One region of the Mesorhizobium sp. B2-2-3 genome, then DNA from elsewhere that is predicted to be linked to it. Evidence: riboswitches for the same ligand, from Rfam matches in the RefSeq annotation. Region 1 holds a riboswitch; each other region holds the start of a gene.

Region 1 (7,821 bases):
TGCATAAAACGGCTGTAACGGCTCAACAAACGCCGAACAGCCGATTTGCATTGGAAGCCTAGTCGGAGTCGCTGTCAGGCAACTGCATATCGGTGACGACGTTTTCGCCATTGGTCACGTCATAGGCGATGACGATGTCCATGCCCGGCTTCAGCGCGTCGAGATCGGTTTCCGCGTTCAGCTTGTAGGATTTGCCGTCGTCCAGCGTCAGGGTCAGCGCGTCCTTGTCGATCTTCTTGATCAGGCCTTCGGTCTGCCCGGCGAAAGCGGCGATGCAAAGCAGGAATGTGGCGGCAACAGCGCCAATCAGGGTACGCATCATCGTCCTCTTTGGTATTGCGCCGGCATGGGTAGCGGCGGATCCTCAACGGCGAATGGAGCAGAGCAGAAACCAATCGAATGTGTCAAAACTAAATCCGAAGATCACGGTTTGACCCCTGTGGAAAACGCCAATAGAAGGCAGGCTTCAGTCGGCTCCGATGCCGGGCAGGGCACTTTGCGATGTCTCACAACACGTTCGGCCATCTTTTCCGCGTCACCACCTGGGGCGAAAGCCATGGGGCCGCATTGGGCTGCGTGGTCGACGGCTGCCCACCCGGCATCCGCTTCACGCGTGACGAAATCCAGGCCGAACTCGACAAGCGCCGGCCCGGCCAGTCGCGCTTCGTCACGCAGCGCCGTGAGCCTGACGAAGTGAAGGTGCTGTCGGGCTTCATCCTTGACGATGACGGCGAGACGATGATCGCGACAGGTACGCCGATCTCCATGCTGATCGAGAATGTCGACCAGCGCTCGAAGGACTATGGAGAGATCGCCCGCCAGTACAGGCCGGGCCATGCGGACTACACCTATGACGTCAAATACGGCGTGCGCGACTATCGCGGCGGCGGCCGATCCTCGGCGCGCGAGACCGCGGCTCGGGTCGCCGCCGGAGCCCTCGCCCGCAAGGTCGTGCCGGGCATGGTGGTGCGCGGTGCACTGGTATCGATGGGCGAGAAGTCGATCGACCGCGCCAACTGGAACTGGAATTTCATTGGCGACGCGGACAATCCGTTCTTCACGCCGGATCCGGCGTCCGTTCCCGTTTTCACGAGCTATCTCGACGGCATCCGCAAGGCGGGTTCCTCCGTCGGCGCCGTGATCGAGATCGTCGCCGACGGCGTTCCGGCCGGCCTCGGCGCGCCGATCTACGCAAAGCTCGACCAGGATATCGCGTCAGGCCTGATGTCGATCAACGCCGTCAAGGGCGTCGAGATCGGCAACGGCTTCGAGGCCGCCCGCATCACCGGCGAACAGAATGCCGACGAGATGCGCATCGGCAATGACGGCCAGCCGGTGTTCCTGTCCAACAATGCCGGCGGCATCCTTGGCGGTATCTCGACCGGCCAGGCGATCATCGCCCGCTTCGCCGTCAAGCCGACGTCTTCAATCCTGACGCCCCGGAAGTCGATCGACAAGGACGGCAACGACGTCGAAGTGATGACCAAGGGTCGCCATGATCCGTGTGTGGGCATTCGCGCCGTACCGATCGGCGAGGCGATGGTTGCCTGCGCAATCGCCGACCATTATCTGCGGCACCGAGGACAGACAGGCAAGGAAGGCAGTAGGGCAGTAGGGCAGTAGGGCAGTCTGTTAAGCTGCCCGCGAGACGAGCAATTTTTCCTTTCCCCTACTCCCTTACTGCCCTATTCCCCTACTCCCTTGCGAGCGAAGCGAGCATTCCATGTCTTACGACCAGAAGAAGATCGTCGAAGCAATCCGGGCCTTCGAGCGCGGCGAGATCGTCGTCGTCATGGATGATGACGGGCGCGAGAACGAGGGCGACCTGATCGTCGCCGCCGTCCATTGCACGCCGGAAAAGATGGCCTTCATCGTGCGCAACACTTCGGGCATCGTCTGCACGCCGATGCCGCGCGAGGAGGCCAAGCGCCTCAACCTTGCGCCGATGGTCGCCGACAATGATTCGGCGCACACCACCGCCTTCACGGTTAGCGTCGATTTCAAGCACGGCACCACGACTGGCATTTCAGCTGACGACCGCACGCTGACCGTGCGCAATCTCGCCAACGGCAATGTCGGCGCCTCCGATTTCGTCCGCCCCGGCCACATCTTCCCGCTCATCGCGCGCGAAGGCGGCGTGCTGATGCGTTCGGGCCATACCGAGGCGGCCGTCGATCTGTGCAAGCTCGCCGGCCTGCCGCCGATCGGCGTGATCTCGGAACTGGTCAATGACGACGGCACCGTCAAGCGCGGCCCGCAGGTCGCGGCTTTTGCCGAGGAGCACGGCCTCAAGCAGGTTTCTGTCGCCGACCTCATTGCTTACCGACAACGCAAGGAAACGCTGGTCGAACGCGTGGCATGCTCCGAGATCGACACGCTCGGCGGCAAGGCGCAGGTCTTCACTTACACGCTGCCCTGGGATTCCATGCACCATGTCGCCGTCGTCTTCGGCGACATCCGCGACGGAGAAGAGGTGCCTGTGCGTCTGCACTCCGAGGACGTGGTGACCGACGTCTTCGGCACCAGCCACCGGCTGGACGCCATCATGAAGGCGATGGGCGAGCGCAAGCGCGGCGTCATCGTCTATCTGCGCGAGGGCTCGGTCGGTGTCGCCCACCAGGAGCGCAACCGGCCGGCGAGCGGCGACCGGGAGGACCACGAAGAGGCGCGCCGTCGCGAGAATGAATGGCGCGAGATCGGGCTCGGTGCTCAGATCCTGAAGGATCTCGGCATTTCCTCGATCAATTTGATCGCCTCGCGCGAGCGCCACTATGTCGGCCTCGAAGGTTTTGGCATCCACATCGCCAAGACCGAGATTCTCTAGGTTCGACGGCGGCAATAGCGTCCGACCCGCTGAACCGGACGCGTCATGGTTCATTCCGCGGCAGCGACGGCCGCTTCACACCCATCCAACTCGCATTTGTGAGTGGCAAGACTGCGCTGGCCGAGCAGCACCGTGACCAGCGCGATGCCGCCCGCGACCACCGAGACCCAGAACCCGTTCTGGGCGCCGAACGCATCCACCACCGCGCCGGCGGCGAAAGAGCCCAGCGCCATGCCGATGCCGATTCCCGTTGTCACCCAGGTAATGCCCTCGGTCAGCATCGCTTCCGGCACATGCCGTTCGATCAGGCCGAATGCCGTGATGAAAGTCGGCGAGATCGCCACGCCGCTGATGAAGACGGTCAGCGCCAAAATCGGCACGCTGTCGGCGGTGAGCGGCAAAATCGTGCTGACTGCGATGATGGCGACCGCGACGGTCAGCTGGCGCTGTAGCGGCGTCTTGAGGTTGAGCGCGCCGACCACGATGCCCAACACGAACGATCCCAGCGCATAGACGCCGATCACCAGGCTTGCGGCACCGGCTTGGCCGAACTCCTTGGTGATCGCCACGGTGCTCACTTCCGTCGTCGCGAAGGTCGCGCCGATGAAGATCAGGGTGAAGGTGATGATCTGTACCGGCCGCAGGCGGATTGCCGAGCCAGTCGAACCATGGTCCACCGGCCGCACTTTCGGCTCGGTCGATCGCTGCAGGATGAATGCTATCGAGCCCAAAGCGAGAAACAACGTGCTCGCCAGCATGCCTGCTTCCGGAAACAGCGCCGCACTGAGGCCCACCGACAGCGACGCGCCGGCGATATAGACCAGTTCGTCGGCCGCCGATTCGAAGGCGAAGGCGGTGTTCATCTCCGGCCGGCCGCGAAAAAGCTCGGTCCAGCGCGCGCGCACCATTGCCGGCATGCTGGGCATGGCCGCTGCCAGCAGCGCCGACACGAACATTGTCCATACCGGCCAATCCTGGTTGGCCGACGCAATCAGCAGCAGGAATGCCAGCACGGAGATGATGGTGGTGGGCACGACGATCCATGTCTGGCCGAGGCGGTCGACCAGCCTGGAGATCTGCGGCGCCAGGAAAGCGTTGGCCAGCGCGAATGTCGCCGAGACGGCACCCGCCAGCCAGTATTCGCCACGCGTCTGCGACAGCATCGCCACGATGCCGATCGGCGCCATGGCGATCGGCAGGCGCGCCATGAAGCCTGCAGCGGCAAAGCCCTTGGCGCCAGGGGCTCGAAAGATCTCGGAATAGGGGTTCTGCATGGTCCGTTCCTCGACAAAAGGCGATTCGGAAATTACATACGATGCGTATGAACTAAATAGATCATACGTCGCGTATGTCAATTGGCATACGTGACGTATGTGGATAAGGCCAGAAGAGATGCACAAGCCCCGCAGGGAAATGATCGCCGAAACGCGCGCCAAATTGATTGCCGCGGCCCGGCATGCGTTCGGAACGATCGGTTATGCCGAGGCATCGATGGATGATTTCACCGCATCGGCCGGGCTGACGCGCGGTGCGCTCTATCATCATTTCGGGGACAAGAAGGGGCTTTTGCAGGCGGTTATCGCCGAGATAGACGCCGAGATGGCGGCACGGGTGAATGAGGTTGCAGCGAAAGCACCGACCCGCTGGCAAAGCTTCGTCGACGAATGCACGAGCTACATCGAAATGGCGCTGGAGCCGGAAATCCAGCGCATCATGTTTCGGGACGGTCCGGCCGTGCTGGGGGATCCCGCGCAATGGCCGAACGCCAATGCCTGCGTCGCGTCGATGACCGATCACCTGACGACGCTGCAGGGCGACGGGGTAGTTGTCCCGGGCGTAGACCCCGAGACCGCGGCACGGCTGATCAACGGGGCGAGCAGCCAGGCGGCGCAGCGGATCGCCAATTCGAACGACCCGGAAGCGACATCAAAGACCGTGGTGGCGGCATTCAAGCAACTGCTCGAAGGATTGTTGAGGAAGGATGCCGGAGCCGCCTGACGACGGCAGGCCGCCGGCAGCTCTGGGCATGCCGTATCCGCAATCAAATCAAGGGTTTGTCAGACTTTTCGCATGTTGCCGCCTTGAGGCGTGCGATCGTTGATTTGAGCGGAACTTCGCCCTGTCCGCAAAACGTCTCGCTCATGATCAGCTCGGGCAGCGGCAGCCGCCGCCCCCAGCCATGTGTTTCGAGGTCCGGTTTCGGCGCGAACTCCGAGACACGGCCGACACAGAGATAGGCCACCGGCGTCACATGCTCGGGAATCGACAGAAGGCCTTTCAACGCCTGCGCCTCGATAATGCTGACCCAGCCAACGCCGACGCCTTCGGCGCGCGCCGCCAGCCAGAAATTCTGCACCGCGCAGACCGTGCTGTAGAGATCCATCTCGAGATTGTGCCAGCGTCCCAGCGGCGAACCCTGTGAGCGTCGGCGGTCGCAGGTGATACAGATATTGAGCGCGCTTTCGCAGATGCCTTCCAGCTTGAGCTTGCGGTAGAGTGCCCGCCGCTCTTCCTCGATCGCCGGCAATTCCTGCTCGCGCGCAGCGAGGAACAGGTCGCGCACCTGTTCCCGTCGTTCGGTGCCACGAATGACGATGAAATTCCATGGCTGCATGAAGCCGACCGATGGCGCGTGATGGGCGGCAAGCAGCAGCCGCGCCAAGACCTCGTCGTCGACGGCCTCTGATGTAAAATGGCTGCGGACATCGCGCCGCGTGAACATGGCGCGGTAGACCGCATCGCGCGCCATCTGGTCGAATCCGTCACCCACGGGGATGGTCATATTGTCCGGCATCGCTTGTCCCCTTGCGATTGCAATCAACTGCCGTCCGCCTGACCATGCGGATGACGATGCCTGCCAGGCCGGTCTTCTGGCTCGGGATCAACCCGCATCCGGCGCCTTCCCGTCATCGACAGTGGCATTTACCGGCGCGGTCCCCCTTACAGCGTTGGGCACGCCACGGTATCAAACCGTGTTCCCGATTCTCCCGCTCGCGGCGGGCACCAGGCAGTGGCGGGGACTTTACGACGAAGCCCCTGCGCCGCCAATCCCCGCGGCGACGCGAACGGACGCAAGCGCGATTTTCCCCAACCATCAGGCCGCAACGCATGGCCATCGCCGCGCCGGGGCACTAGATAGGGAGCATGGCCACTCGTCTCTACACCCATCCGATCTTCCTCGAGCACATCACGCCACCCGGCCATCCGGAGCGGCCGGACCGCTTGCGCGCCATCGAGCGCGTGCTCGACGACGAGGCTTTTGCCGCGCTCGACCGCCTCGAGGCGCCACAAGGCGACGAGGCCACCATTCTCTACGCGCATCCCGAGGATTTCGTCGAGCGGGTACGCGCCGCCATTCCCGAGACGGGCATCGCCCGCATCGATGCCGACACAACGGCCAGCCCGAAGAGCTGGCAGGCGGCGATCACCGCGATCGGAGCCGCCAACGCCGCCGTCGACGACGTCTTTGCCGGCAGGGCAGACAACGTTTTCGTCGCCGCCCGGCCGCCCGGCCATCATGCCGAGAAAGCGACCGCGATGGGCTTCTGCCTGTTCAACACGGCGGCCATCGCCGCACGTTATGCACAGCGCAAACACGATATCGAACGTGTCGCCATCGTCGACTGGGACGTGCATCACGGCAACGGCACGCAGGATGTTTTCTGGGACGATCCGTCCGTGCTTTATTGCTCGACGCACCAGATGCCGCTCTACCCCGGCACCGGAGCAAAGAACGAAACCGGCGCCGGCAACATCGTCAACGCGCCGCTTGCGCCGCAGACCGGCAGCGAGGCGTTCCGCGATGCCTTCCTGTCGCGCGTGCTGCCCTCGCTCGACAATTTTGCACCCGACCTGATCATCATTTCGGCCGGCTTCGATGCGCATCATCGCGACCCGCTGGCCGAGATCAACCTGACCGAGGATGATTTCGACTGGGCGACCGGCCAACTCATGCAGCGCGCGGCGCGCCACAGCGGCAACCGGCTCGTCAGCCTGCTCGAGGGCGGCTACGATCTGCAAGGATTGGCATTTTCGGTCGCCGCCCATGTCGGGCGACTGATGAAAGGATGAATGATGGCTGGTGAAACCAACGAAGACGTCAAGGCGATGAGCTTCGAACAGGCTCTCGACGCGCTGGAGAAGATCGTCGATGATCTGGAGCGTGGCGATGTGCCGCTCGACCAGTCCATTAGGATCTACGAGCGCGGCGAGGCGCTGAAGGTGCATTGCGACCGGCTGCTCAAGGCGGCCGAGGACAAGGTGGAGAAGATCAGGCTGTCCCGCGACGGCAAGCCGGTCGGGACGGAGCCGCTGGACGCGGATTGAGGCACGCAGCCGTCTCTCTGGTTTTTGACACGATCATGATTGAGGATAGAACGCGTCCCGATTGAAACGGCTCCAGGACAAGAGGAGATACGGAAGCGATGTGCAGAAACATCAAGACCCTGTTCAATTTTGATCCGCCGGCGACCAACGACGAGGTGCGCGATGCAGCCCTTCAATTCGTTCGCAAGCTGAGCGGAACGACGCGGCCTTCGAAGCAGAACCAGCACGCATTCGACCATGCCGTCGAGGCCATCGCGGCGTCGGCGCGCGAGCTTCTCGATTCGCTTGAAACCAACCAGCATCCGCGCAATCGCGAGGAGGTTGCGGCCAAGCTGCGGGCGAAGGCGGCGATCCGCTTTGCCTGATCTGGCCAAAGCAGCCATCGGCCGCTGACAAGGAGAGTTCATGAGCTTCTTTCCCGGGAAGGATCCTGAAGCCGGCGATGCCTTTGCCAGCGACCAGATCGAATTGATGGTCATTCCGAACGCCAAGGACATTGGCGGTTTTCAGGTTCGCCGCGCCTTGCCGACTGCCAAAAGGCGGCTGGTCGGTCCCTTCATCTTCTTCGACCGCATGGGCCCGGCCATCCTGCGTGCCGGTCAGGCGCTCGACGTCCGGCCGCATCCTCATATCGGCCTGTCGACGGTCACCTACCTGTTCGACGGCAGGAT
Region 2 (7,821 bases), on a different contig from region 1:
ATCTTCCCGGTTAAAATGCTTCCGGATGCATCGCCCTGGCGATCTTGCCGATCGCTTCGATGTTGGCCGGTCCGGGTGTCAGTTCGGCATAGCGAAGCGCCACGAAGCGTTCGTTCTTGACCGCGTCTATCTCCTTCATTGCCGGATGCGCTTTCAGGAAATCGAGCAGCTTCCGGTAGCCGCCGCCATCCTGATAGTCGAGCAGGATGAGGAATTGCGGATTGCGCGAGGCCACCGTCTCCCAATCCGTGTTGCCCCAGCTGGTGTCCATGTCGGCCATGATGTTGTCGCCGCCGGCCGCGGAAATCATGGCGTTGGGAATGGCGAACTTGCCTGATGTGAACGGCTTGTCCTCGCCGGAATCATAGAGGAAGACGCGCGTTCCCCTGCGGTCGCCGACCTTTGCGGCGATTTCGGCGAGCTGCGCCTTCCAGCCGGAGACGAGCTTATCCGCTTCGGCCTCCTTGCCGAAGATCTTGCCCAGCTTCTCGACATCGCCATAGAGCAGGTCCATCGAAGCGGCAGGCCGGTTCTTGTCGAGATGGACGCAGCTTTCCGTCAGCACCAGGGTCTTGATGCCGTGTGGCGCCAGCGTATCGGGCGTCACCTCGCCGCCCGGCTTCATGCCGTAATACCAGCCGGCGAAGAAGAAGTCGGGCTCGACAGCGACCAGGTTTTCCAGCGTCGGATATTTGGGCGCCAGTTCCGGGATCGAGCCTTGCTCGGCCTTGAATTCGGGGCCGACCTTGTACCATCCGGTGATGCCGGTCAGGCCGACGATCGACGGCTGCAGCTTCAGGGCGAAGGCCATCTCGGCCATGTTGAGATCGTGAATGACAGCGCGCTTTGGAGGCGCGTCGAAGGTCAGCGACTTGCCGCAGCTGTCGACCGTCACCGGAAAGGCGAAGGCCGTAGAGGCCAGCAGGGAGAAGGCAAGAGATACGGCAAGGCGTTTCACGGATGTTGCTCCTTCGTTGCACGGGAATTGGATCTGCGCTCACGAAGATGGCGCGGCACGGTTCGGAACCTCGAACACCGTCAGCTCGCGGTCCTCCGTCGGGTGGCGCAACCTAAAGACCTCGACACCGAAGATCTCGCGGATCAGCTGCTGAGTGAGTGCTTCGCGTGGCGGCGCCAGCACATGCAACCGGCCATGGCTCATCACCGCGACCCTGGTGGCGAAAGGCGTCACCAGCGCCAGATCGTGCAGCACCGCGATCACGGTCATGCCGAGGCCTGCAACCAGTTCGAGCAACTCGCTGCGCGCCCGCGGGTCGAGATGGTTGGTCGGCTCGTCGAGGAACAGGATCTTCGGCTCCTGCGCGATGGCGCGGGCAAGCTGGGCGCGCTGGCGCTCGCCGCCCGACAGCGAGCCGATGGTGCGGCCAAGCAGCGGCAACAGCCCGGTCCGGCGCAGAGCCTCGACGACAATGTCGCGTTCCTCGCTCCTGTGCCTGCGGCCGGTATGCGGAACCCGGCCGAGCTCGACATAGTCGATCACCGCCAGCCGTGGATCCGGTTGATCGGTCTGGCCGACGACGGCGATGTGCAGCGCCCGCTCGGCGGTCGAAATCCTGTCCAGCAAGCGCCCGGTTAGCTTCACTTCGCCCGAACTCGGCCTCAGCATGCCCGATAGCATGCGCAGCAATGTCGTCTTGCCGGCGCCGTTGGGACCGATGATGGCGAGACGGTCGCCCGCCGCCACCGAAAGGCTGACCGGATACACCAGATGCAGGCCATCCGCCGCTGCGGCCAGGTCGCGGGCATCGAGAAGCGGCGCGGTCATGGGCAATTCCTTGCAGGGCCTGCCGGAATACGGGCCAGCGTCTTGCTTGCCAGTCCTGCCGGACGCTGGCCTGAATTCACCTCGGTGGCGATATCGCGGCAAAGCGTGCACACGACGATGCGATGCATGGCAATGCGATGTACGCGATCGATGGAGCCGTCCAACTTCCGTCACTTTCAAAATGGCGACGGAAGGAAGCTGGCTTGAACCGGTCGACAAGACCGAAACCTGCGTCTCCTCCCGGCACACCCCGTCCGGTCAACTCATGCAGATGGCAGGTCTCCTGGCTCGCGGGTCGTTGCGCCATCCTGCCTTCCCAGCCTTGCCGGCCAGTGGCTTCTCGGATTTTGCTCGCCGCTTACAGTTGCGGGGGCAGCCATGGCTTCGACCCGAAAATCGGGCCTCACCATGTTCCCTTTTCACCCCTCGCCTTGCGGCGCGGGGACCATCACGAGTCGCAGCCTAGGATGCAGGCAGCGTCAAGGCAAGGTCGATGTATGTTCTGTTATAACAATACAAACGTGTGGTCAATCGCTATCGCGCGCCACCAGTTCCAGCGGCCAGACCTCGCGAATGATCTCTGGCCCTTTCGCGCCGGCGAAAGCCGGGAGCGAGGCGAGCAGGATTTCGCCGAGCCGCCGCCCCATCGGGTCAAGGCTCGGACGAAAGCCGGTCAGCGCCGGCGAGAAATAACGGCAGAGCGGCGTGTCGACGATGACGATCACCGCGACATCCTGCCCGGGCTTGATCCCCATTTCGGCGAGCGCTTTGCAGCCGCCGAGCGCCATCGAGTCGTTGTTGAAGATAATCGCGGTCGGCGGATCCTTCGACCGCATGACTTGCGGTGTCACCGCGTAGCCACCGGCTTCGTTGATAAAACCGTCCACAATCAGGCCGGGATCGACTTCGATGCCGTGCCGCCGCAGCGCCTTGCAATAACCCTCCAGAAACAGATAACCGAAATTCAGGTCAAGCGACGGCCGGATGGCGGCGATGCGGCGGTGGCCACGCGCAACCAGCCGGTCGACCGCATCGGCGCCCGCCTTCTCGAAATCCAGATCCAGAGAGGGATAGCTGTCGTCGCCGGACCGGCTTCGGCCGAGCGTCGCGAAGGGAAAGCCGGCCTTGCTCAGATAGTCGATGCGATCGTCCTCGCGCCGCGTCCAGGCCAGTACGACGGCATCGGCACGACGCGTCTCGACGACGCGGCGCAGCCGCTCCTGTTGATAATCCGCCGGCGCGCCCATGACGATGATCAGGTCCAGCCCGCACTCGGCCAATGTCGCTTGCAGTCCGGTGAGGAACGGAATGAAGAACGGCTCGCCATACTGCTGGTCGCCCGGATGCGGCTGCAGCATGAAAGCCACGGCATGGGTGGTGCCGCGGCGTAGGTTCCTGCCCGAGTGGTTCGGTGAATAATTGAGCTTCCGGGCCGCCTCGAGCACGCGCTGGCGTGTCTCGGCGTTCACGTCGGCGCGCCCGTTAAGCGCGCGCGAGACTGTACCGATCGAAATGTTCAGGTGCCGCGCAAGATCGTGAATGCTGGACGCCAAGACCTCCCCCTCCTGCTTCTGGCTAGCACCAGCCGGTCGTGCGGCCAAGGCGTTTCAGAGCCGACGGTACAAATCCGATTGACAATATATGCCATCGGGTGTGTCATCGTAAACGTTTACGGAAGTCATTTACGGACTGCCGTGGGTGCCAGCCAGGAGGGGTTGGCCGGAGGAGCGCTGGATGATGCACGTCGTCCTGGTCGGGTGCGGAGCCATGAGCAAAACCTGGCTCGAGGCCATCAGCCAATCCCCTGCCGTCAGGATCGTCGGTCTCGTCGACCTCGACGCCGACAGGGCGCGCCAGCGGGCCCGCGAATACGACCTCGCAGGGGTCGCGATCGGGACCGATCTCGACGCCATTCTGGGCCAGACCCGACCCGATGCGGTGTTCGACGTGGTCGTGCCCGCCGCCCGCGGCGCGGTGGCGAATTCGGCCTTTGCCCATGGCTGTCACCTGTTGACGGAAAAGCCGCTGGCCGACAGCCCGGACAATGCGCGCGCCATCATCGACGCTGCCCGGCGCGCCCGACGCGTCCATGCCGTGGTGCAGAACCGCCGCTACGTCGCCAACGTCCGGCGCATCCGGCGCTTTCTCGGCTCCGGCGCCATCGGCGCTGCGACCAGCATCCATGCCGATTTTTTCGTGGCACCGCATTTCGGCGGTTTCCGCGAAGACATGCGCCACGTGCTGCTGCTCGACATGGCGATCCATACGTTCGACGCCGCCCGCTACATGGTCGATGGCGAGCCGACCGAAGTGTATTGCCGGGAATGGGAGCCGGCCAATTCCTGGTACCGGCAGGGATCGTCGGCAAGCGCCACCTTCGAGCTCGGCCAGGGCAAGATGTTCACCTATCGCGGCAGTTGGTGCGCCGACGGTTTCCGCACCAGTTGGGAAGGCAGTTGGCGCATCGTCGGCGAACGCGGCAGCCTGACCTGGGATGGTCATGACGAGTTGAAGGCCGAAGCCGTGCTGCCGGAACGCGAAGGCCTGCTCGACAAGGTCGTGCCGGTAGCGGTGCCGCCGCTCGACCCTGCCGACCGCATCGGCGGGCATCTCGGCGTCATGGAAGATTTCGTCCGCGCCGTGGAAACCGGCACCGAGCCGGAGACGCGCGGCGCCGACAATATCAAGAGCCTGGCCATGGTTTTCGCGGCGATCGAAAGCGCCGAGACCGGGCGCCGGATCGAAATCCCCAGGCAGGAAGGATGACCATGCCGAACCCGCTTCTCGACATCAGGATCGGCACCATGGTGCGGGCCAATCTCGAAGACCCGGCCGCCTATGTCAGGCAGATCCTGCCGCTCGGTTTCGAGAGCGTCCAGCCCTTCTTCTGGCAGACGCTGGGCGGCAAGGACCTGGGGCGGCTCGCCGGCGAGATCCGCGACGCGATCGGCGATGCCGATGTCAGCGTCAGCTCGATCGGCGTGTTCGGCAATCCACTCGAGAGCGGCGACACCGACCGCGGCGTGCTCAAGGCCTGGGAAACGGTGATCGACAGCGCGCATCTGTTCGGCACCAATCTGGTCAGCGGTTTTACCGGCCGCATCCGCGGCAAGCCGCTGACCGACAGCCTGCCGCGCTACCGCGAAGTCTGGGGCGAATTGGCCAAACGCGCGGCCGACAAGGGCGTGCGCATCGCCTTCGAGAATTGCGCCATGGATGGCAACTGGGCCGCCGGCGACTGGAACATCGCCCATAATCCGGACGCCTGGGAACTGATGTTCAACGAATTGCCGGATGAGAATCTGGGTCTGGAATGGGAGCCCTGCCATCAGTTGGTCTATCTGATCGACCCGATCCCGCAGATCCGCAAATGGGCGCATCGCATCTTCCATGTCCACGGCAAGGACGCGACGGTGCGCTGGGATGTCATTCGCGAGCACGGCGTCTTCGGCCGCCTGCCTTTCGTGCAGATGCGCACGCCCGGCTTCGGCGACAGCGACTGGACGCGGGTGATCAGCGAATTGCGGCTGGCCGGATACAGGGGCGCCATCGATATCGAAGGTTGGCACGACCCGGTCTATCGCGACGATCTTGAAATGACAGGCCAGGTCCGCGCGCTGGAATACCTCCAGCAATGCAGAGGGGGCCTGAGCTACCTGCCGAACCCGACGTGAGGATTGGCCGGCGGGAGGAGCCGGACGGGATTGCCGAAGCAGATGTCGAAACCCTCGCTCGCGAGGACAAAAGGGAGGAACGTGCATGAGCATCGCCAAGAGAACGACACTTCTGCGCACGACCGTGGTGGCGACCGCCACGGCGCTCGCCGCCGCCATCTCCACCTTGCCGGCACAGGCGCTCGACGCGCAATGGTGCAAGGACGTCCACATCCGTTTCTTCGTCGGCGGCGCCGAGGGCGACGCTTTCGGCACCATTGTCTACAATGGCGCCAAGCAGGCTGCGGCCGATCTCGGACCGAAAGTGGATTACATCTTCTCAGGCTGGGACATCGAAAAAATGGTCCAGCAGCTGCGCGAGGCGGTCGCCGTCAAGCCCAACGGCATTGCCATGATGGGCCATCCCGGCGACGCCGCCATCATGCCGCTGGCCGAACAAGCGCATAAGGACGGCATCAAGATGATGTACCAGAACGTGCCGGTGCCGACGGTGGTGGCGGCCTTCGGCGGGGGCTATGTCGGCGCGCAGCAGGAACAGCAGGGCCGCGCGCTCGGCGCGGAAGCCTTCAAGCTGGCCAAGCTCAAGGCCGGTGACAAGGCGATCATGATCGGCCCGTTCGAGAATGAGAGCCGCGGCGCCCGCGAGCGTGGGACCGTCTCCGCCTTGAAAGAGGCCGGCATCGATGTCGTTCAAATCAATTCCGCCACCGAATGGGCGGCCGATCCGAATCTGGCGATCCCGGTGATCACCGCCGCCTTGCTCAACAATCCCGGCGTGAAGGCCGTTGGCTACCCCGGCGGACAGATGCTCGGCAACGTCCAGACCTATATGACGGCGGCGGGCCGGAAGCCGGGCGACATCTTCAATTTCGGCTTCGACACCAGCCCGCAGATCGTCGAGGCCTTCAAGGGCGGCTGGGTGCAACTGACCGCCGACCAGCAGCCGTTCATGCAGGGCTATCTGCCGATCCTCAGCCTCTGCCAGCAAGTGGTGCTGGGGCTGGCACCGATGAATGTCGATACCGGCGCCGGCTTCGTCACGCCTGAGAATTACAAGATCGTCGCCGAACTGGCCAAGCAAGCACTGCGCTGACCTCCCAAGCCGCCGGCCGGGGGCTCAGGCCCGGCCGGCGGGACCGCCGGCGAGAGCCGGCATGCGACAAGCAAGCGAGGACCCGATGGCCGAACGCATCATCGAACTGCGCGACATCACGAAATCCTACGGCCAGGTCTATGCGCTTGGCGGGGTCAATCTCAGCGTCGACCGCGGCGAGGTGGTCGGGCTGATCGGCGACAATGGCGCCGGCAAGTCGACGCTGATCAAGATCCTCGCCGGCGCGGTCAAGCCCACCAGTGGCGAGATCCTCGTTCGCGGCAAGCCGGTCACCGGCTGGAACGCCGCGCGCTCGCGCGACGCCGGCATCGAGACCGTTTTCCAGGACCGTGCGCTGGCAGTGCAGCAGACCATCGTGCGCAATATCTTCATGGGGCGCGAACTCACCGGCTTCCTCGGCTGGCTGAAAGTCGGCACCGAAATCAGGGAGGCGAGCCGGCTTATGCGCGAGATCGGCTTCACTTCGAAAGTGTTCACGCCGCAGTCCGTCGTCGGCCAGCTTTCCGGCGGCGAGCGCCAGGGCGTGGCGATCGCGCGCGCCATCTACAAGCAGGCCGACCTGATCATCCTCGACGAGCCGACAACGGCTCTGTCGCTGACCGAAACCGCCAAGGTCTTCCACTTCGTGCGCCAGGTGCGGGCGAGCGGGCGCTCGATCCTGTTCATCGGCCACAACATCCACCATGTCTTCGACATCGCCGACCGTTTCGTCGTGCTCGATCGTGGCACTGTGGCGCTGCAGGCCGACAAGCGCGACATCAAGTCGGCCGACACGCTCGTCAATTTCATGGAAGACCTCGCGCATCCCGGCGGACTGCCCGGCTTGGGCGAAGCCCAGCGCGCGGAGGACACAAGGCCATGAGCAACATCGCCGAGCCCAATCGCCAGGCTCCCTCGCCCCATGCCGAAATGGGCGAAGCGGCGTGGAAGCACCCGTCGGATCATTTGCTGCGCGGCTTCGTTCTCGACAATCGCGCGGCGCTGGGCACGCTCGGCGTTTTCGTGGTGATGATGGTCGCCTTCACCATCGCCAATCCGACGGTGTTCACCACCTGGTTCCTCTACAGCTCGGTGCTGACCACGCTGCCGGTGGCGCTGTTCGTGGTCGTGCCGCTGGTCTTTGTCGTTACCGCCGGCGAAATCGACCTGTCGTTTCCGGCGACGATGGGTTTTGCCTCCTGGGTTTTCGCGCTGGGCGTTCAGGCCGGCTACGATCCCTTCCTCGGCATCGTCGCAGCACTCGCCAC
Region 3 (7,821 bases), on a different contig from region 1:
CGTGGTGCCGCAAACCTGGATGTGCGCCCGCGTGCCGACAGGATTCAGCTGGTACTGCGTGTAGAAGGTCGCGACCTCGAGCCCGCGGATGCGCGGCATGCCGAGCATGTCCGAAATCGTCTCGATCGCCGCCTTGGTGACCCAGCCTTCCTGCTCCTGCGCCAGCATCAGCAGTGGAATGATCGCAGACTGTTCCCGGCCCTTCGGGTACTTCTTGATCCATTGCTTGGCCGCGGCCGCGTTCGCCCGGTTGAAGGCGAAGGATGCTGGCTGGACGCTGGCTTCTGCGAGACGACGGACTGACATTTAGCGATCGACCTCACCAAACACGATGTCGAGGGAGCCGAGGACGGCGGTGACGTCGGCCAGCATGTGACCGCGGCACAGGAAATCCATGGCCTGGAGATGCGCGAAACCGGGCGCGCGCAGCTTGCAGCGATAAGGCTTGTTGGTGCCGTCGGAGACCAGATAGACGCCGAACTCGCCCTTGGGCGCCTCGACCGCCGCATAGACCTCGCCGGCCGGCACGCGGTAGCCCTCGGTGTAGAGCTTGAAGTGGTGGATCAGCGCTTCCATCGAGCGCTTCATCGCCTGGCGCTTTGGCGGCACGACCTTGCCGTCGAGGTTCGACACCGGCCCGGCGCTTTCCTTGCCGAGCAGGAGATCGATGCACTGGCGCATGATCTTCGCCGACTGGCGCATCTCTTCCATGCGCACGAGGTAGCGGTCGAAACAGTCGCCGTTCTTGCCGATCGGAATATCGAAATCGAGCTCCGAATAGCATTCATAGGGCTGCGATCTGCGCAGGTCCCAGGCAGCGCCCGAGCCACGCACCATGACGCCGGAAAAGCCCCAGGCCCAGGCGTCGGCCAGCGAAACCGTGCCGATATCGACATTGCGCTGCTTGAAGATGCGATTGCCGGTCAGCAACTGATCGAGGTCGTCGATCGACTTCAGGAACGGATCGATCCACTTGCCGATGTCCTCGAGCAGCTTCTGCGGCAGGTCCTGGTGAACGCCGCCCGGACGGAAATAGGCGGCATGCATGCGCGAACCCGAGGCGCGCTCATAGAACACCATCAGCTTTTCGCGCTCGACGAAGCCCCACAGAGGCGGCGTCAGCGCGCCGACGTCCAGCGCCTGCGTCGTCACATTGAGGATGTGCGACATGATGCGGCCGATCTCGCAGTAGAGCACGCGGATCAGCTGACCGCGCTTCGGCACCTCGATGCCGAGCAGGCGCTCGGCGGCCAGTGCGAAGGCATGCTCCTGGTTCATCGGCGCGCAATAGTCGAGCCGGTCGAGATAAGGCACTGCCTGCAGGTAGGTTTTGTGCTCGATCAGCTTTTCGGTGCCGCGATGCAAGAGCCCGATATGCGGATCGACACGATCGACCACTTCGCCGTCCAACTCCAGAACCAATCTCAAAACACCATGCGCGGCAGGGTGTTGCGGTCCGAAGTTGATGTTAAAATTGCGGACGGAGGTTTCAGCCATTACTGCTTTGCCTTCTCATCCCCTGGCAGCACGTAATCGGTGCCTTCCCACGGGGACAGAAAATCGAAATTGCGGAATTCCTGCTTCAGTTCCACCGGCTCGTAGATGACGCGCTTGGCCTCGTCGTCGTAACGCACCTCGACGAAGCCGGTCAGCGGGAAATCCTTGCGCAGCGGGTGACCGTCGAAACCGTAATCGGTGAGGATGCGCCGCAGATCCGGGTGACCCGAAAACAGCACGCCATAGAGATCGTAGGTCTCGCGCTCGAACCAGTCGGCGCCGGGATAGACGCCGGTGATCGACGGCACCATCGTCTCCTCGTCGGCCTGCACCTTGATGCGGATACGCACGTTCTGCCTCGGCGACAACAGGTGATAGACGACGTCGAAGCGCTTGGCCCGTGACGGATAATCGGCGCCGCAGACATCGATGACCGAGATGAATTGGCAGCGCGGATCGTCGCGCAGGAAAGTCACCACTTCGATCAGATCGCGCGGCTCGACATGGATGGTGAGTTCGCCATAGGCGAACACTGCTTCATTGACGCGGCCAATCAATTTTTCGCCGAGATAGGTCGACAGTTCGCTCAGGGATGCGGCCATGGATTTACCGTTCGATCGTGCCGGTGCGGCGGATCTTCTTCTGGAGCAGAAGAATGCCATAGAGCAGCGCTTCGGCGCTCGGCGGACAGCCGGGCACATAGATGTCGACCGGCACGATGCGGTCGCAGCCGCGCACCACCGAATAGGAATAGTGGTAATAGCCGCCGCCATTGGCGCAGGAGCCCATCGAGATGACGTAGCGCGGCTCCGGCATCTGGTCGTAGACCTTGCGCAGCGCCGGGGCCATCTTGTTGGTCAGCGTGCCGGCAACGATCATGATGTCGGACTGGCGCGGAGACGCGCGAGGAGCAACACCGAACCGCTCCGAATCGTAGCGCGGCATCGAGGTGTGGATCATCTCGACGGCGCAGCAGGCGAGGCCGAAGGTCATGAACATCAGCGAGCCGCTGCGCGCCCAGGTGATCAGCGCCTCGGTCGAGGTGACGAGAAAGCCCTTGTCGGCGAGTTCGTTGTTGATTTCGAGGAAGAACGGATCATCGGACCCAACCGGCCTGCCGGTATTGGGATCGATCAGACCCTTGGGCTTCGGCGCGACGAGCGTGCCGGAACTGTCGCTCAATCCCATTCGAGCGCTCCTTTTTTCCATTCATAGGCAAAGCCGATGGTCAGCACCGCCAAAAACACCATCATCGACCAGAAACCGAGCATGCCGATCTTCGAGAACGACACCGCCCACGGAAACAGGAAGGCCACTTCCAGGTCGAAGATGATGAACAGGATCGACACCAGGTAGAAGCGGATGTCGAACTTCATACGGGCGTCATCGAAGGAGTTGAACCCGCATTCGTAGGCGGAAAGCTTTTCCGGGTCGGGATTGCGGTAGGCCACCAGGAACGGCGCCACGATAAGCGCGACGCCGACAGCCGCCGCCACTGCGATAAACAGGACGATGGGCAGGTACGAACTGAGAAGTGCGTTCATGCTGCGGCTTTCCGTTGGCGCCAATCCATTTTGATTACAGCACCAGACCCCATTGCGGAAGCGTGACAGTTTAACCGCTGAACCGTTTTAAGGGGCCTTTGCTGCAACGCGGCGAGGGTTAGCGCAGCGCTTCCGGCGAAGCAAGTCAAACCTTGTTCAAAACACTGGCCTGGACGGCATAAGGGAAGAAACTGGTCCGATCCGCTCCTGTCTGATTTCCTTCGCTTTTTACTCCACTTTTCTCTCCTGACAGAGTTGCCGCCAAAACCCTGCTAGCATGGCCGGAATCAACTGTCCGAACGACGCTCAACAAGCCATCAGAGTCGCATCCGAATGAAGGAAAAGATCTCGCTTGCCACGGCCCGGCGTATCGCGCTCGCCGCCCAAGGGTTCACTGATCCCCGCCCCGCCGGCACGCCCGACCGACGCCACTTCGCCCGCGTGCTCTCGCGTACCGGCCTGCTGCAGATCGATTCCGTCAGCGCGGTGGTGCGCGCTCACTACATGCCGCTCTATTCGCGCCTTGGTCCCTACCCGTTCGCCTTGCTCGACAACGCCGCCGTCACGCGCAAGCGCACGGTTTTCGAATACTGGGCGCACGAGGCTTCCTTCCTGCCGGTCGAGACCTATCCCCTGATGCGTTGGCGCATGCAGCGCGCGGAGCGTGGCGATGAAATGTATCTGGGTCTCGCCAAATGGGGCCGCGAGCACGCCGCCTATATCGAAGAGATCTACCGCGAGGTCGCGGAGCGCGGCCCGATCGCCGCCTCCGCGCTCGAAGGCCAGAAAGGGTCCGGCGGCTGGTGGGGCTGGAGCCACGCCAAGCATGCCTTCGAATGGCTGTTCTGGGCAGGACGCATCACCACCGCGCACCGCCGTGGCTTCGAACGCTTCTACGATCTGCCCGAGCGCGTGCTGCCGCAGGCGATCCTCGATCTGCCGGTGCCGTCAGCCGAGGACGCGCATCGGGAATTGCTGCGGATATCCGCCCGCGCTCATGGCGTCGCGACAGCAAGCGACCTGCGCGACTATTTCCGCCTGTCGCCGGCCGACATGAAGGGCCGGCTGGAGGAGCTGGTTGAAACAGGCGAGCTGGTGCCGGTGCGTGTCGAGGGCTGGAACAAACCGGCTTACCTCCATAAGGAGGCCCGTATTCCACGAAAAATCGAGGCCCGCGCCTTGCTGGCGCCGTTCGATCCGGTCGTTTTCGAGCGCTCGCGCACGGAGCGGCTGTTCGATTTCCACTACCGCATAGAAATCTACACCCCTGCCGAAAAACGGCAATACGGCTATTACGTCCTGCCGTTCCTGCTCGGCGACAGGATCGTGGCGCGCGTCGACCTCAAGGCCGACCGGCCGGCCAGCGTGCTACGCGTCCACGCGGCCTATGCCGAGCCCGGCGCGCCGCCTGAAACCGCCGCGCAACTCTTCCAGGAATTGACGCAGATGCAGGGCTGGCTCGGCCTCGAACGGATCGAGGTTACGCCCGCCGGCGACCTTGGGCAGCCGCTCGCCGACATTGCCGTGTCGTAGACGCGCGTTGACACCGCCGCCTGCAAGAGCCTAAATCCATTCCAGACGGTCTCCTCTCGGCAAAGGGAGGAGCCAAGAGGGAATGCGGTGCGAAATCTCGATTTCAAATCCGCGGCTGTCCCCGCAACTGTAAGCGACGAGCCAAGGCCGAAAACCACTGGGACGGTCCCGGGAAGGCGGCACGAAGGCGATGACCCGCGAGCCAGGAGACCTGCCGTCTGAGACATAAGAATCCGATCGCCCGGCGGGTTTTCCGGGCAAGGAGCCCGATTTGGAACGTGACAGCAGTTTCCCGGCTGAAACAGCGGACATTTTGTCTGGCGATAGCGACTTGTCTGGCGATAGCGACGCCTTGGCCGGCGTCACTGTCATCATCTGCGCTTCCTGCCGCGACGAGACCGGTTCCGATGCCCATCCCCGCGCCGGCGAAGTTTTGGCTCAAGATACGCGCCAAGCCGCAACGGCCGACAATGTCCGTGTCCGCACCGTCGAATGCCTCGGCAACTGCAAGCGCCGTCTCAGTGCCGCGATTCTTCGCGACGGCTGCTGGAGTTATGTCTTCGGCGACCTGAACATCGCCAGCGGCGCCGATCTCGTCACCGGCGCGAAACTCTTCGCCGCTTCGACCAACGGCCTCATTCCGTGGCGTGGTCGCCCGGATTCCCTCAAGCGCGGCCTCGTCGCCCGCATTCCTCCCCTCGACATGCTGAAGGACTGATCATGACCGCCGCAGTTTCCGCCGCCACTCTCTCCCGCGTCCCCTGTACCGTGGTCACCGGCTTCCTGGGTGCCGGCAAGACCACGCTGGTCCGCCATCTCCTGGAGAACGCGGGCGGCAAGCGGATCGCCATCATCGTCAACGAATTCGGCGACATCGGAATCGACGGCGAGATCCTCAAGGGCTGCGGCATCGACACCTGCCCGGAGGAAAACATCGTCGAACTGGCCAATGGCTGCATCTGCTGCACCGTCGCCGACGATTTCGTCCCGGCGCTCGACCAGATCCTGTCGCTGACGCCGAAGGTCGACCACATCCTGATCGAGACCTCAGGCTTGGCTCTGCCCAAGCCGCTGGTCCAGGCCTTCCAGTGGCCGACAGTGAAGAGCCGGGTGACAGTCGACGGCGTAATCGCCGTGGTCGACGGTCCGGCATTGGCCGAGGGGCGCGTCGCCAACGACATGGACGCCCTGCAGGCGCAACGCGCGCAGGACCAGACACTGGACCACGACGACCCCGTCGAGGAGGTGTTCGAGGACCAGATCGCCTGCGCCGACCTCATCATCCTGTCGAAGAGCGACCTGATGGATGCCGCAGGTTCGGCTCGCGCCAACGCCATCATTGGCGAACACTCCGCCCGCGCCGTGAAGGTCGTGCCGACGGCTCATGGCAAGGTCGATCCGTCCGTGCTGCTCGGGCTAGGCCTCGCCGTCGAGGACGACATCGAGAACCGCAAGTCCCATCATGACGGCGCCTTCGACCACGAGCACGACGACTTCGATACGTTCATCGTCGACATCCCCTCGATCGCCAACCCGGACGACCTGGCAAAGCGCGTCGCGACCGCCGCCGAACAGGAGAACGTGCTGCGGGTGAAAGGCTTCGTCGAGGTCGGCGGCAAGCCGATGCGGCTGTTGCTGCAGGCGGTCGGTCCGCGCGTCAATCATTATTATGACCGCGCCTGGACGGCTGACGACGACCGCCGCTCGCGCCTGGTCGTCATCGGCCTCAAGGGGCTGAACCGCCCGGCGATCGAGCATATCCTCGCCGGCTGAGGCAACACCGACCGCGATGCACATCCTCACCACCACATCCGCCTCGCTCGACGATCTCGCCGAGCCGGTCGATCTGCGGCAGACGCCGGCGGAAATGGTGGCGCTGTCCTTCACGGACAGCGACCTGGCCGGACTGGCAGCGGCCTGGAAAGGCGACGCCGATCGGCTGCCCACGATGCGGCTGGCCGCGCTGCGCGACCTGCGCCACCCCATGTCCGTCGACCTCTGGATCGACAGCGTCGCCCGTCACGCCAAAGTCATTCTGGTGCGTATTCTCGGCGGTTACGAGTGGTGGCGCTACGGCTGCGACCAGTTGGCCGTGGTTGCCCGTGAGCGCGGCATAAAGCTGGCACTACTTCCCGGTGAAAGCCACGACGAGGATATCAGGCTGATCGAAGCCTCGACGCTGCCGCGCGAGGAACTGGACGGGCTGCTCAATTATTTCCGCCAGGGCGGCCCGGCCAATATGAGCGCGCTGGTGCGCAGGCTGGCGCGGTTGGCGGGGTCTGATGGCGAGATTGCCGAGCCGGTAAGCGTGCCGAAAGCCGGGTTTTATGAGCCGGGGCGCGGAGTCGTGGAGAAGCCGGACTTATCGAATGTTGACGATCCTTCACACCCCCCTCTGTCCGGCAGGACATCTCCTCCGCAAGGGGGGAGATCGGCTGTCATCAAGGCCGGCTCCTCTTTTGTTGCGTCAGAAAAGGATGTGTTTGCACCATCTGAAAGGGGCAAGAGCGTCGATGACGGGGCAATCTCCCCCCTTGCGGGGGAGATGTCCGGCAGGACAGAGGGGGGTGTGATGGGACTCGACGTTGACAACATCAATGCTCGCACCATTCCCGTCCTCTTCTACCGCTCGATGCTGCTCGCCGCCGATGTCGCGCCGATCGACGCGCTTTTCGAGGCGCTACGGCAGCGCGGCATGCTGCCGGTGCCGATCTTTGTCTCCAGCCTGAAAGACCCGGAATCTCTGGCTTTTGTTGAAACCGCGATTGCCCAGCCCAAGCCCGCCGCCATCATCACCGCGACCGCTTTCGCGTCCGGCGCCGAACCCGGCGTCGAAACCCTGTTCGACCGCGCCGGCGTTCCCGTCTTCCAGGTCATCGTCGCCACCACCCGCCGCGACGTATGGGAGAAGAACCAGCGCGGGCTGGCCCCCGCCGACCTCGCCATGCATGTCGTTCTGCCCGAACTGGACGGCCGCATCCTCGCCGGCGCCGTTTCGTTCAAGGGCGAAAGCGAGACCGACCCGGCGCTCGGCCACCGCGCCTTTGCCAACCGGCCGGAGCCCGATCGCGTCGAACAGGTGGCGGACCGGGTCGCGGCCTTCATCAGGCTTCGGGAAACGCCGCGCGCCGAGCGCAAGGTCGCCATTCTGATCCCCGATTACCCGAGCGCTCCCGGCCGCACCGGCTATGCGGTCGGGTTGGATGTGCCATCCAGCGTGCTGGCGATGCTGCACGACCTCCAGGAA
Region 4 (7,821 bases), on a different contig from region 1:
CTGCTGCTCGACCGCTTCAAGGTCGATCCCGCGGTCGCTTCGGCGGTCTTTGTCACCACGGTCACCGACGTCGTTGGTTTCTTCGCTTTTCTGGGCCTTGCCACGTGGTGGTTCGGCGTCCATTGATCCGGCTCAATTGACTTTTACGTAAATGCCGTGCGAGGCTCGGCGACAGGCAGACTGCGGCCGATTCCGGCAGGTCTGCGGCGGACGGAGAGCAGCAGTCGCCAATCTCCGGCTATGGGGCGAGAATGCGGGAATATTATTCGATCACCGAGCTGACGCGCGAATTCGACGTGTCGACGCGGACGCTGCGGTTCTACGAGGACGAGGGACTGGTGCAGCCGGTGCGGCGGGGCCGCACGCGGCTGTTTCGTCCATCCGACCGACACCTGATCCGGCAGATCATGCGCGGAAAACGGCTCGGCTTCTCGATCAACGAGATCCGCGAAATCATCCAGATGTACAAGGAACCGCCCGGCGAGGTCGGCCAGCTCAAGCTGATGATCAAGCGCATCGAGGAAAAGCGCGAGGATCTGAGGCAAAAGCGCCGCGACCTCGAGGAGACATTGGCCGAACTCGACCAGGCCGAGGAATCCTGCGTTGAGCGGCTGGTCGAGCTCGGGGTTAATACGTAGCGGCCTTCCAGGCAGGACAATCGCTTTAGAGTCGGCGCCGCCCCTCATCGCCCTGCCGGGCACTTCTCCCCGTATAGTGACGGGGAGAAGGGGGCTGACCGTGATCTCGGTCTCTTTCCTGCAACGCTGGTGGCTGGCGAAACCGCTGATGACAGCGCCCCTCTCCCCGTCACTATACGGGGAGAGGATGCCGGCAGGCAGGTGAGGGGCGGCGCCGACATCGACAAATTGTTGGTCTCCGCCACAAATCGGAAACCGTTATCTTCCCGATATGGCTCTGGCAGCCGGCGTTCAGATGCTCAAATCCAGCGCCGCACTCTTTTGGCATAGTCGCGGTATTTTTTGCCGAACTTTGCCGACAGCATCTTTTCTTCCTTTTCCACCGCGACCTTCTGCGTGACGAAGGCGGCGACGAAGGCGAGCGGCAGGAACCAGACGATCCCGGAGATGAAGGCAACGCCGATCAACAGCAGCGTGTTGGCGAGGTACATCGGATTGCGGGTGATGCCGAAAGGACCCGTGGTGACCAAATGGTCCGGCACGGCGTTGGGGTTGAGCGTGGTCTTGGCCCGCGTCATGGTGCGGATGGCGGTGAACCAGAGTGCGGCGACGCCGAACAGCGCCACCCAGCCGGCCGCGTAGAGGAGGTCGCCCAGGAGGTCGCCGATCCAGGGCAGGGGAAAAAGCAAGCCGAGCGCGATGCTGATGGCGATGGCGGCGATGTAGATCAGCGGCGGCCACGGTATCAGCCCAGGTTTGGGCGGGGTCTCGGTCATTCGACACCTTCCTCCGTCATCTTGCTGTCGGTCTGGGCCGTGCAGGTGCCGGCGAGATCCGCCAGATGCGCTCTCCATTCGGCGGTCTGGTCGTTCTTGTAGAGCCGATCAAGCGTTGCCTCGCCCTCCAGCGTGTCCAGCATGCACCCACAATAGCTCGAACAGAACTTGCTGTCGCGCTGCTGCTCGCACGAGATCTGGCAGGTCTTGAGAAAGTTCACCTGCGGGGTTTCGACCTTGGCCGGCATTGCTTGCGAGAACAACCAGACACTGCCGATCAGCAGCGGCTGGTGAATGAGGTAGAAGGCCAGGCTGTGCCGGCCGATGAAGCCCAGCGGGTTGGACCAGCGCCCGGGCGCCACATCTGCCAGGCGCGCCAAGGCGCCGAAGCCGGAGGCAAGCTTGGTCGCTCCGAGGCCCACAAGCACCGCACCGAACCACGGGAACAGCGGGACATAGTCGTTGGAGTGTGGGTTGACCGCGGAAAGCCCGACCCACCACAGCCAGGGGTGATCGAACGATTCCAGCCGAAAATAGAAGGGAATGGCGATGACCGCCGCGGCGATCGGCAGTGTGAGCAGCGCCGGCAGGCGCAGGAATGCCAGCCCGAGCAGGCTCGCCAGCGCGATCTGGTGCAGGATGCCGAAGAAGATCCACCCGTCCGGCGTGGCGATACGGGTGGCGACCGAAATGGCGATCGCCGCTCCGGCGACCATGGCGAAGCGTCTCCAGAAGCCGTTCCAGCGGATCTCTTTGCCATGGGCGAGATACAGGCTGACGCCGACCAGGAACAGGAAGGTCGAGGCGATGCAGCGAGCATAGAACTTCCACCAGCCGAAGGCGGTCAGGCCGGGATCGGTGTAGCCGAAGAATTCCAGGTCCCAGGTGAAATGGTAGCTCGCCATGGCGATCAGCGCGATGCCGCGCAGCATGTCGATGGCGACGATGCGCTTGGTCCTCGGCAACTCCGCTGTGGGCATGGTCGGCGTCTGGATGCTCATGGTCTCGCGATCTGATTCAGCCCCGCACGAGGACTATCACGGTTACGCCGGACAAAAGAAGGCCGTGAGCTTCGATACAGACAGTCAGCCGGCGCTGCATGAGGCACCCCTTTAGGCCAGCACCGGAAAGCCTTTGACCGGCTTCGTTTTTATCCGGGGCACGTCGGTTTCCTGTTACCGGTCGCGAACTGATGGCCGCAGATTGGCTGCTGATTCTGCTTTGGGGAAGCAATGTCCACGCATGTGCGCCATCCGATCTGGCTACCGGCCCTCAAGGCCGCGGATGCCCGCACCTTCGCCTCGCTCTACGCGGTCGAATCCTTCGCTCGCGCCACGGTGTCGAGCGTCATCCCGATCCAGGCCTACGAGATTCTCCACAACGAGCAGATCGTCTCGATCCTCTACACCATAGTGGCGATGCTCGGCCTGTCGGTGACCCTGTTCATGCCGATGCTGATCCAGCGCTTCGCGCGGCGCTGGGTCTACACGGCGGGCGCCTGCCTGCTGGCGATCGGCTCGTTGTTCTTCGTCACGCATACGCTCGCAGGGCAATTGGCCGGCATGCTGTGCCGTGTCATGGGCGCCAGTGCGCTGTCGATCACGCTCAACCTCTACATCATGGACCACATCCGCAAGACCGATTTCATGCAGGCCGAATCGCTGCGCATGGCGTGGTCGATGTTTGCCTGGACGGGTGGGCCGACGCTCGGCATCTTTCTCTACACGCGCTTCGGCATCTATGCCGCGCATGGCGCGGTCGCCGTATTCGCCTTGGCCCTGCTGGCGTTGTTCTGGACCTACCGGCTCGGCGACAATCCCTCGATCCGGCCGGGCAAGACGCGCCCGGTCAACCCGCTGGCCAATATCGGCCGCTTCGTCGCGCAGCCGAGGCTGAGGCTGGCCTGGCTGATCGCCTTCGGCCGCTCCTGCTTCTGGACGACATTTTTCGTCTATGGTCCGCTGTTCATGGTCATCACCGGTGAGGGCGAACTTGCCGGCGGCATTCTGGTTTCGGCAGGCAACGCGCTTTTGTTCATGGCGATTTTCTGGGGCAAGGCCGGCAAGCGCTTCGGCGGCCGCAGGACCATGACTTTTGCCTATTTCGCCATGTCGGTGGTGCTGCTGGCGGCGGGTGCCGTCGGCGAAAGCGCGCCGCTCGTCACCGGCGCCTTCCTGCTGTGCGGCGCCTTCTTCACCATCGCGCTCGACGCGCTGGGCTCGACCGCCTTCATGCGCTCGGTCCGCTCTTATGAGCGGGCGCAGATGGCTGCGGTCTACCGCACTTATCTCGACTTTTCCGAACTGACGCCGCCGCTGGTCTACTCGGTGGTGCTGGCCTTTTTCGGACTGGGCTCGGTTTTCGTCACGCTCGGCCTGCTTGCGGCGGTCTGCGGTTATGTCACCTGGCGGTATCTGCCGAAGTCGCTGTGAAGCTTACGGCACAAGCGCAGCATGTCGTTCGCGTACCCAATCGTGGAAGCGGTGGAGGTCGTACTCCTCCGGCATCAGCACGCCGGCCTTATGGCGCATGGAGCGCAGCCCTTTCTGGTTGACCTCGCAGATCGCGGCATCCTCCTCCAGCACCTGGGTGCCGAATCCGACGATGTTGTCGATGTCGGTGGCGGCGAGCGCGTCGGGCGCGAACAGCCATTCGGCGGTCAATTCGGTCTGCTCGGGGCCAAGCGGCACCAGCCGTACGGACCTGACATAGTCGACGTGGCCGACGATGAACATCGAGGGCAGGCTGGTGGCGTAGGTCTGGCCGGCGGCGTGCTCGGCCGGCGTCAGGCCCGAAAAGACCGGCCCATGCGCCTGGCCGTCACGTGACCATGTTTCGGCACCCGCCCGCAGCCCGCCGGAAAATTCCGGCGCGTCATTGTCGGCATGGCGGGTCCATTCGGGGTCGTCATGCCGGCCCATCAGGCCCCGGCCGTAGATCGGCACCAGCCGCGACAGGTCCTTGTGGACGCCGGGGCAATGCAGGCACTCGTTGAAGTTTTCCCAGAAGATTTTCCAGTTGGAGTTCATCATTTTGCGCAGCACATGGCCCGATACCAGCGATTCCAGCGGCCAGTTACCGAGATCGCCGGAGGCCGGGTCGAAGGATGATTGCGCCGAGCCGGCGGCATCTTCCGCGAGATTGACGAAGACGAAGCCGCGCCAGACCGACAGCGCGACGCGATAGAGCGGATGGTCCGCCTTGTCGAAACCTTCGGGCAGCGTTTTCGACGGCACGCGCACGAGATCGCCGCGCAGCGAATAGGACCATGCGTGGTAGGGGCAGGTGATCAGCCGCGCCTTCAGCCGGCCCTCGCGTTCCTGGTAAAGCTGCGAGCCGCGATGCCGGCAGGTGTTGTGGAAGGCGCGCAGTTCGCCGGTATCGTCACGCAGCACGACGATCTCCTGGGTGCCGACACGGAAGGTGTGGAAAGCCAGCGGTTGGGCGAGATCAGCTTCACGGCAGACGAGCAGCCAGTTCCTGTACCAGATGGCGTCGAGGTCGCGCTGGTAGGCCGCCGCATCCCAATAGGCCGAGGACGGCAATGTCGGCTCGGCCCGGGTGAGGCCGTTATAGGGGGCGTGCTGGCTCTGGACGGGCTGCATGGCTGGCCTCCTGTGAGGATGGCAGCCGACACCCGGCCACGGAAATTGTCAATTGCAGCGGAGCAAGCGGCCGGACGGCGCTAAAGCGCTTGTCGCCGTCGGAATTTGGTTTGCCGGATGCGGCGATTTTCCCTATAGTCACCTTCGTCGTCGGTTCCGATTGGAGCCAAGAGGGAATGCGGTGCGGGCAGATTTGTTGCCCAATGCCGTGGCTGCCCCCGCAACTGTGTGCGGTAGTCCTCTCCATATGCCACTGAAGATTTTCTTCGGGAAGGTGGGGAAGGGCGCTGATCCGCGAGCCAGGAGACCTGCCGGCGACAGGAAACTGACTTCGATGCCCTCGGGTGGAGGGTGAAAGGACAAGACATGAATACCGCTTCCGTCTCCCTCGGCGCCTCCATCTCCTCGCAGTCGCGCCTCCTGCAGCTCGCGCTCGCGGCGCTGCTCGGCGTTTTCGTCGTAGGCTTTGTCGGTTTCTCGCATATCGACGCGGTCCACAATGCCGCGCACGACTATCGCCACTCGATGGCGTTTCCCTGCCACTGATAGGGATTTGACATCATGAACCTGTTTCGCAACGTCGTGTTCATCGCGGCGATCGCAGGGCTCGTGGCCGGTGTCGTTCTCGCCTGCATGCAGGCCTATGCCACCGTGCCGTTGATCCTGAAGGCGGAAGTCTACGAACAGGCCGGCGGCGGCCACCACCACGACCATACCGCACCGGCCCCGACCGACAACAACGCCATGAACTCTGCCGCCCCGGCGGGCAATGCCATGAGCTCCGCCGCGCCGGCAGCCGCTGAAGCTGTTCCGGCTGAAGAGGAAGGCTGGGCGCCGGCCGACGGCTTCGAGCGCTTCGCCTTCAGCGTGCTTGCCAACATCGTCACCGGCATCGGCTTCGCGCTGGTCCTGGTCGCGGTTTCGGAATTCGCCGGCGGCATCGGCAACTGGCGCCAGGGCGTGTTCTGGGGACTGGCCGGCTTTGCCGTGTTCACGCTGGCGCCGGGCCTCGGCCTGCCGCCGGAACTGCCGGCCATGCCTGCCGCCGAGCTTCTGCCACGCCAGATCTGGTGGACGGCGACGGTGGCGGCGACGGCGATCGGCCTTGCCCTGATCGCCTTCCGCAAATCACTGCCGCTGGCGATTCTGGGCGTGGTGTTGATCGTCGCGCCGCATATTGTCGGCGCGCCGCAGCCGGACAGTTTCGAGACGCCGATTCCGGAAGGCCTGCATCATCAATTCGTGGTGGCGGTGACCGTAACCAACCTGGTGTTCTGGCTCGTGCTCGGCGCTGCCGTCGGCGTGGTGCGTGGACGCTTCACCGGCAGCGCGACGAGCCTGCGCGACAGCTTTGCCTGATCGCGGAAGACTGACCTTCATCATCGGCGGTGCGCGCTCCGGCAAGAGCGCGCACGCCGAAACGCTGATGACGGCCTTGCCTTCGCCATGGACCTACATCGCCACGGCGCAAGCCTATGACGACGAGATGCAGCAGCGCATCGCGTTGCACCGGTCGCGGCGCGGCGAGGGCTGGACGACCATCGATGCACCGCTTGGCCTTGTCGGTGCACTCGAGGCCCTACCGGAGGACCAGCCGGTCCTTGTCGACTGCCTGACGCTCTGGCTGACCAATCACATGCTGGCCGATCATGATGTAGAGGCCGAATGTCGGCGGCTGGCTGACATGCTGTCGCGGCCGCGCGGACCCTGGTTCGTGGTATCCAACGAGGTCGGGCAAGGCATCGTGCCCGACAATGCGCTGGGGCGCCGGTTCCGCGACGCCGCCGGCCGGCTCAACCAGCAGGTCGCGGCGATTGCCGAGAGCGTGCTTTTGATGGTGGCGGGGCTGCCGCTCAAGGTGAAGTGACATGACCGACATCGACGAAAAGGACGAAGAGCGCCACCGCGCCAAGATGGCCAAGCGCAAGGCGGTCCAAGACGCCGAGGTGGCGAGCAAGACGGTCGAAAAGGGGCTGCTGATCGTCAACACCGGCCCGGGCAAAGGCAAGACCACGGCTGCCTTTGGCCTGGCGCTGCGGATGCTGGGCTACGGCAAGCGCGTCGGCGTCGTCCAGTTCATCAAGGGCAAATGGCATACGGGTGAGAAGGAGGCCTTCGCCGCCTTCGGCGACCGCGTCGTCTGGCACGCGATGGGCGAGGGGTTCACCTGGGAGACGCAGGATCTGAAGCGCGACATCGCGGCGGCCGAGGCCGCCTGGGCCAAGGCGCTGGAGCTGATGGCCGATCCGTCGATCAGTCTCGTCGTGCTCGACGAACTCAACATCGCGCTGCGCTACGAGTATCTCGATCTGGACAAGGTGGTTGCCGCGCTGAAAGCGCGCCGCGAGGGCCTGCATGTCGTCGTCACCGGCCGCAACGCCAAGCCGGCGCTGGTCGAGGCGGCCGACCTGGTGACCGAGATGGGGCTGACCAAGCACCATTTCGCGGCGGGCGTGAAGGCGCAGCAGGGGGTGGAGTTTTGAGAGCTGTTGTCCCCTTTTGTGGATGAGCATTCAAGTCTGGTCGCCAAACGCTTCCAGCAGGGCTCACTTCCTTTCCCTCCGGAGGGAGGAAAGGTGGCGCTGCGAAGCAGCGACGGATTGGGGGAAGGCGGTGATCGAACGCGCGGTCCGCAGACAGGCAGGCGCAACCCGGCGGGTGCGAGAACCGCGACTGCCGAGCTCGTCGACCCCCACTCCGTCTCGGCTTCGCCGAGCCACCTCTCCCCCGATCGACGGGGGAGAGGAAAGGCGCGAACCTGTTGCAGCCCGGCTCCCTTCCTCCCCTTCGGGAGAGAACTCA

Evidence for each region. A riboswitch is a leader RNA that binds a small molecule or an ion and turns the genes downstream of it on or off. The one in region 1 is predicted to bind cobalamin.
Region 2: another riboswitch for cobalamin. It lies ahead of FJ951_RS14640 (ABC transporter ATP-binding protein); the one in region 1 lies ahead of bluB (5,6-dimethylbenzimidazole synthase).
Region 3: another riboswitch for cobalamin. It lies ahead of FJ951_RS18070 (DUF1636 family protein); the one in region 1 lies ahead of bluB (5,6-dimethylbenzimidazole synthase).
Region 4: another riboswitch for cobalamin. It lies ahead of FJ951_RS17895 (CbtB domain-containing protein); the one in region 1 lies ahead of bluB (5,6-dimethylbenzimidazole synthase).

Annotation. Positions count from the first base shown of each region.
Region 1 is NZ_VFWC01000004.1:295,890-303,710, forward strand. It holds gene FJ951_RS10000 (DUF1344 domain-containing protein) at 59-319, opposite strand; gene aroC (chorismate synthase) at 502-1,623, shown strand; gene ribB (3,4-dihydroxy-2-butanone-4-phosphate synthase) at 1,724-2,824, shown strand; gene FJ951_RS10015 (MFS transporter) at 2,875-4,098, opposite strand; gene FJ951_RS10020 (TetR/AcrR family transcriptional regulator) at 4,217-4,822, shown strand; gene bluB (5,6-dimethylbenzimidazole synthase) at 4,866-5,618, opposite strand; cobalamin riboswitch at 5,667-5,847, opposite strand; gene FJ951_RS10030 (histone deacetylase family protein) at 5,969-6,895, shown strand; gene FJ951_RS10035 (exodeoxyribonuclease VII small subunit) at 6,899-7,150, shown strand; gene FJ951_RS10040 (DUF2277 domain-containing protein) at 7,249-7,515, shown strand; gene FJ951_RS10045 (pirin family protein) at 7,556-7,821, shown strand, end outside.
Region 2 is NZ_VFWC01000007.1:84,765-92,585, reverse strand. It holds gene FJ951_RS14650 (iron ABC transporter permease) at 1-2, opposite strand, end outside; gene FJ951_RS14645 (ABC transporter substrate-binding protein) at 11-958, opposite strand; gene FJ951_RS14640 (ABC transporter ATP-binding protein) at 998-1,786, opposite strand; cobalamin riboswitch at 2,042-2,251, opposite strand; gene FJ951_RS14635 (LacI family DNA-binding transcriptional regulator) at 2,314-3,339, opposite strand; gene FJ951_RS14630 (Gfo/Idh/MocA family oxidoreductase) at 3,521-4,552, shown strand; gene FJ951_RS14625 (sugar phosphate isomerase/epimerase) at 4,555-5,460, shown strand; gene FJ951_RS14620 (substrate-binding domain-containing protein) at 5,546-6,553, shown strand; gene FJ951_RS14615 (ATP-binding cassette domain-containing protein) at 6,639-7,436, shown strand; gene FJ951_RS14610 (ABC transporter permease) at 7,433-7,821, shown strand, end outside.
Region 3 is NZ_VFWC01000009.1:103,926-111,746, forward strand. It holds gene FJ951_RS18040 (NADH-quinone oxidoreductase subunit E) at 1-306, opposite strand, end outside; gene FJ951_RS18045 (NADH-quinone oxidoreductase subunit D) at 307-1,497, opposite strand; gene FJ951_RS18050 (NADH-quinone oxidoreductase subunit C) at 1,497-2,099, opposite strand; gene FJ951_RS18055 (NADH-quinone oxidoreductase subunit B) at 2,104-2,685, opposite strand; gene FJ951_RS18060 (NADH-quinone oxidoreductase subunit A) at 2,676-3,041, opposite strand; gene FJ951_RS18065 (winged helix-turn-helix domain-containing protein) at 3,375-4,574, shown strand; cobalamin riboswitch at 4,604-4,808, shown strand; gene FJ951_RS18070 (DUF1636 family protein) at 4,846-5,292, shown strand; gene cobW (cobalamin biosynthesis protein CobW) at 5,295-6,347, shown strand; gene FJ951_RS18080 (cobaltochelatase subunit CobN) at 6,364-7,821, shown strand, end outside.
Region 4 is NZ_VFWC01000009.1:71,206-79,026, reverse strand. It holds gene mgtE (magnesium transporter) at 1-126, shown strand, start outside; gene FJ951_RS17925 (MerR family DNA-binding transcriptional regulator) at 252-638, shown strand; gene FJ951_RS17915 (isoprenylcysteine carboxylmethyltransferase family protein) at 938-1,414, opposite strand; gene FJ951_RS17910 (DUF1624 domain-containing protein) at 1,411-2,415, opposite strand; gene FJ951_RS17905 (MFS transporter) at 2,647-3,846, shown strand; gene FJ951_RS17900 (aromatic ring-hydroxylating dioxygenase subunit alpha) at 3,850-5,019, opposite strand; cobalamin riboswitch at 5,154-5,350, shown strand; gene FJ951_RS17895 (CbtB domain-containing protein) at 5,386-5,565, shown strand; gene FJ951_RS17890 (CbtA family protein) at 5,581-6,378, shown strand; gene cobU (bifunctional adenosylcobinamide kinase/adenosylcobinamide-phosphate guanylyltransferase) at 6,371-6,886, shown strand; gene cobO (cob(I)yrinic acid a,c-diamide adenosyltransferase) at 6,888-7,502, shown strand.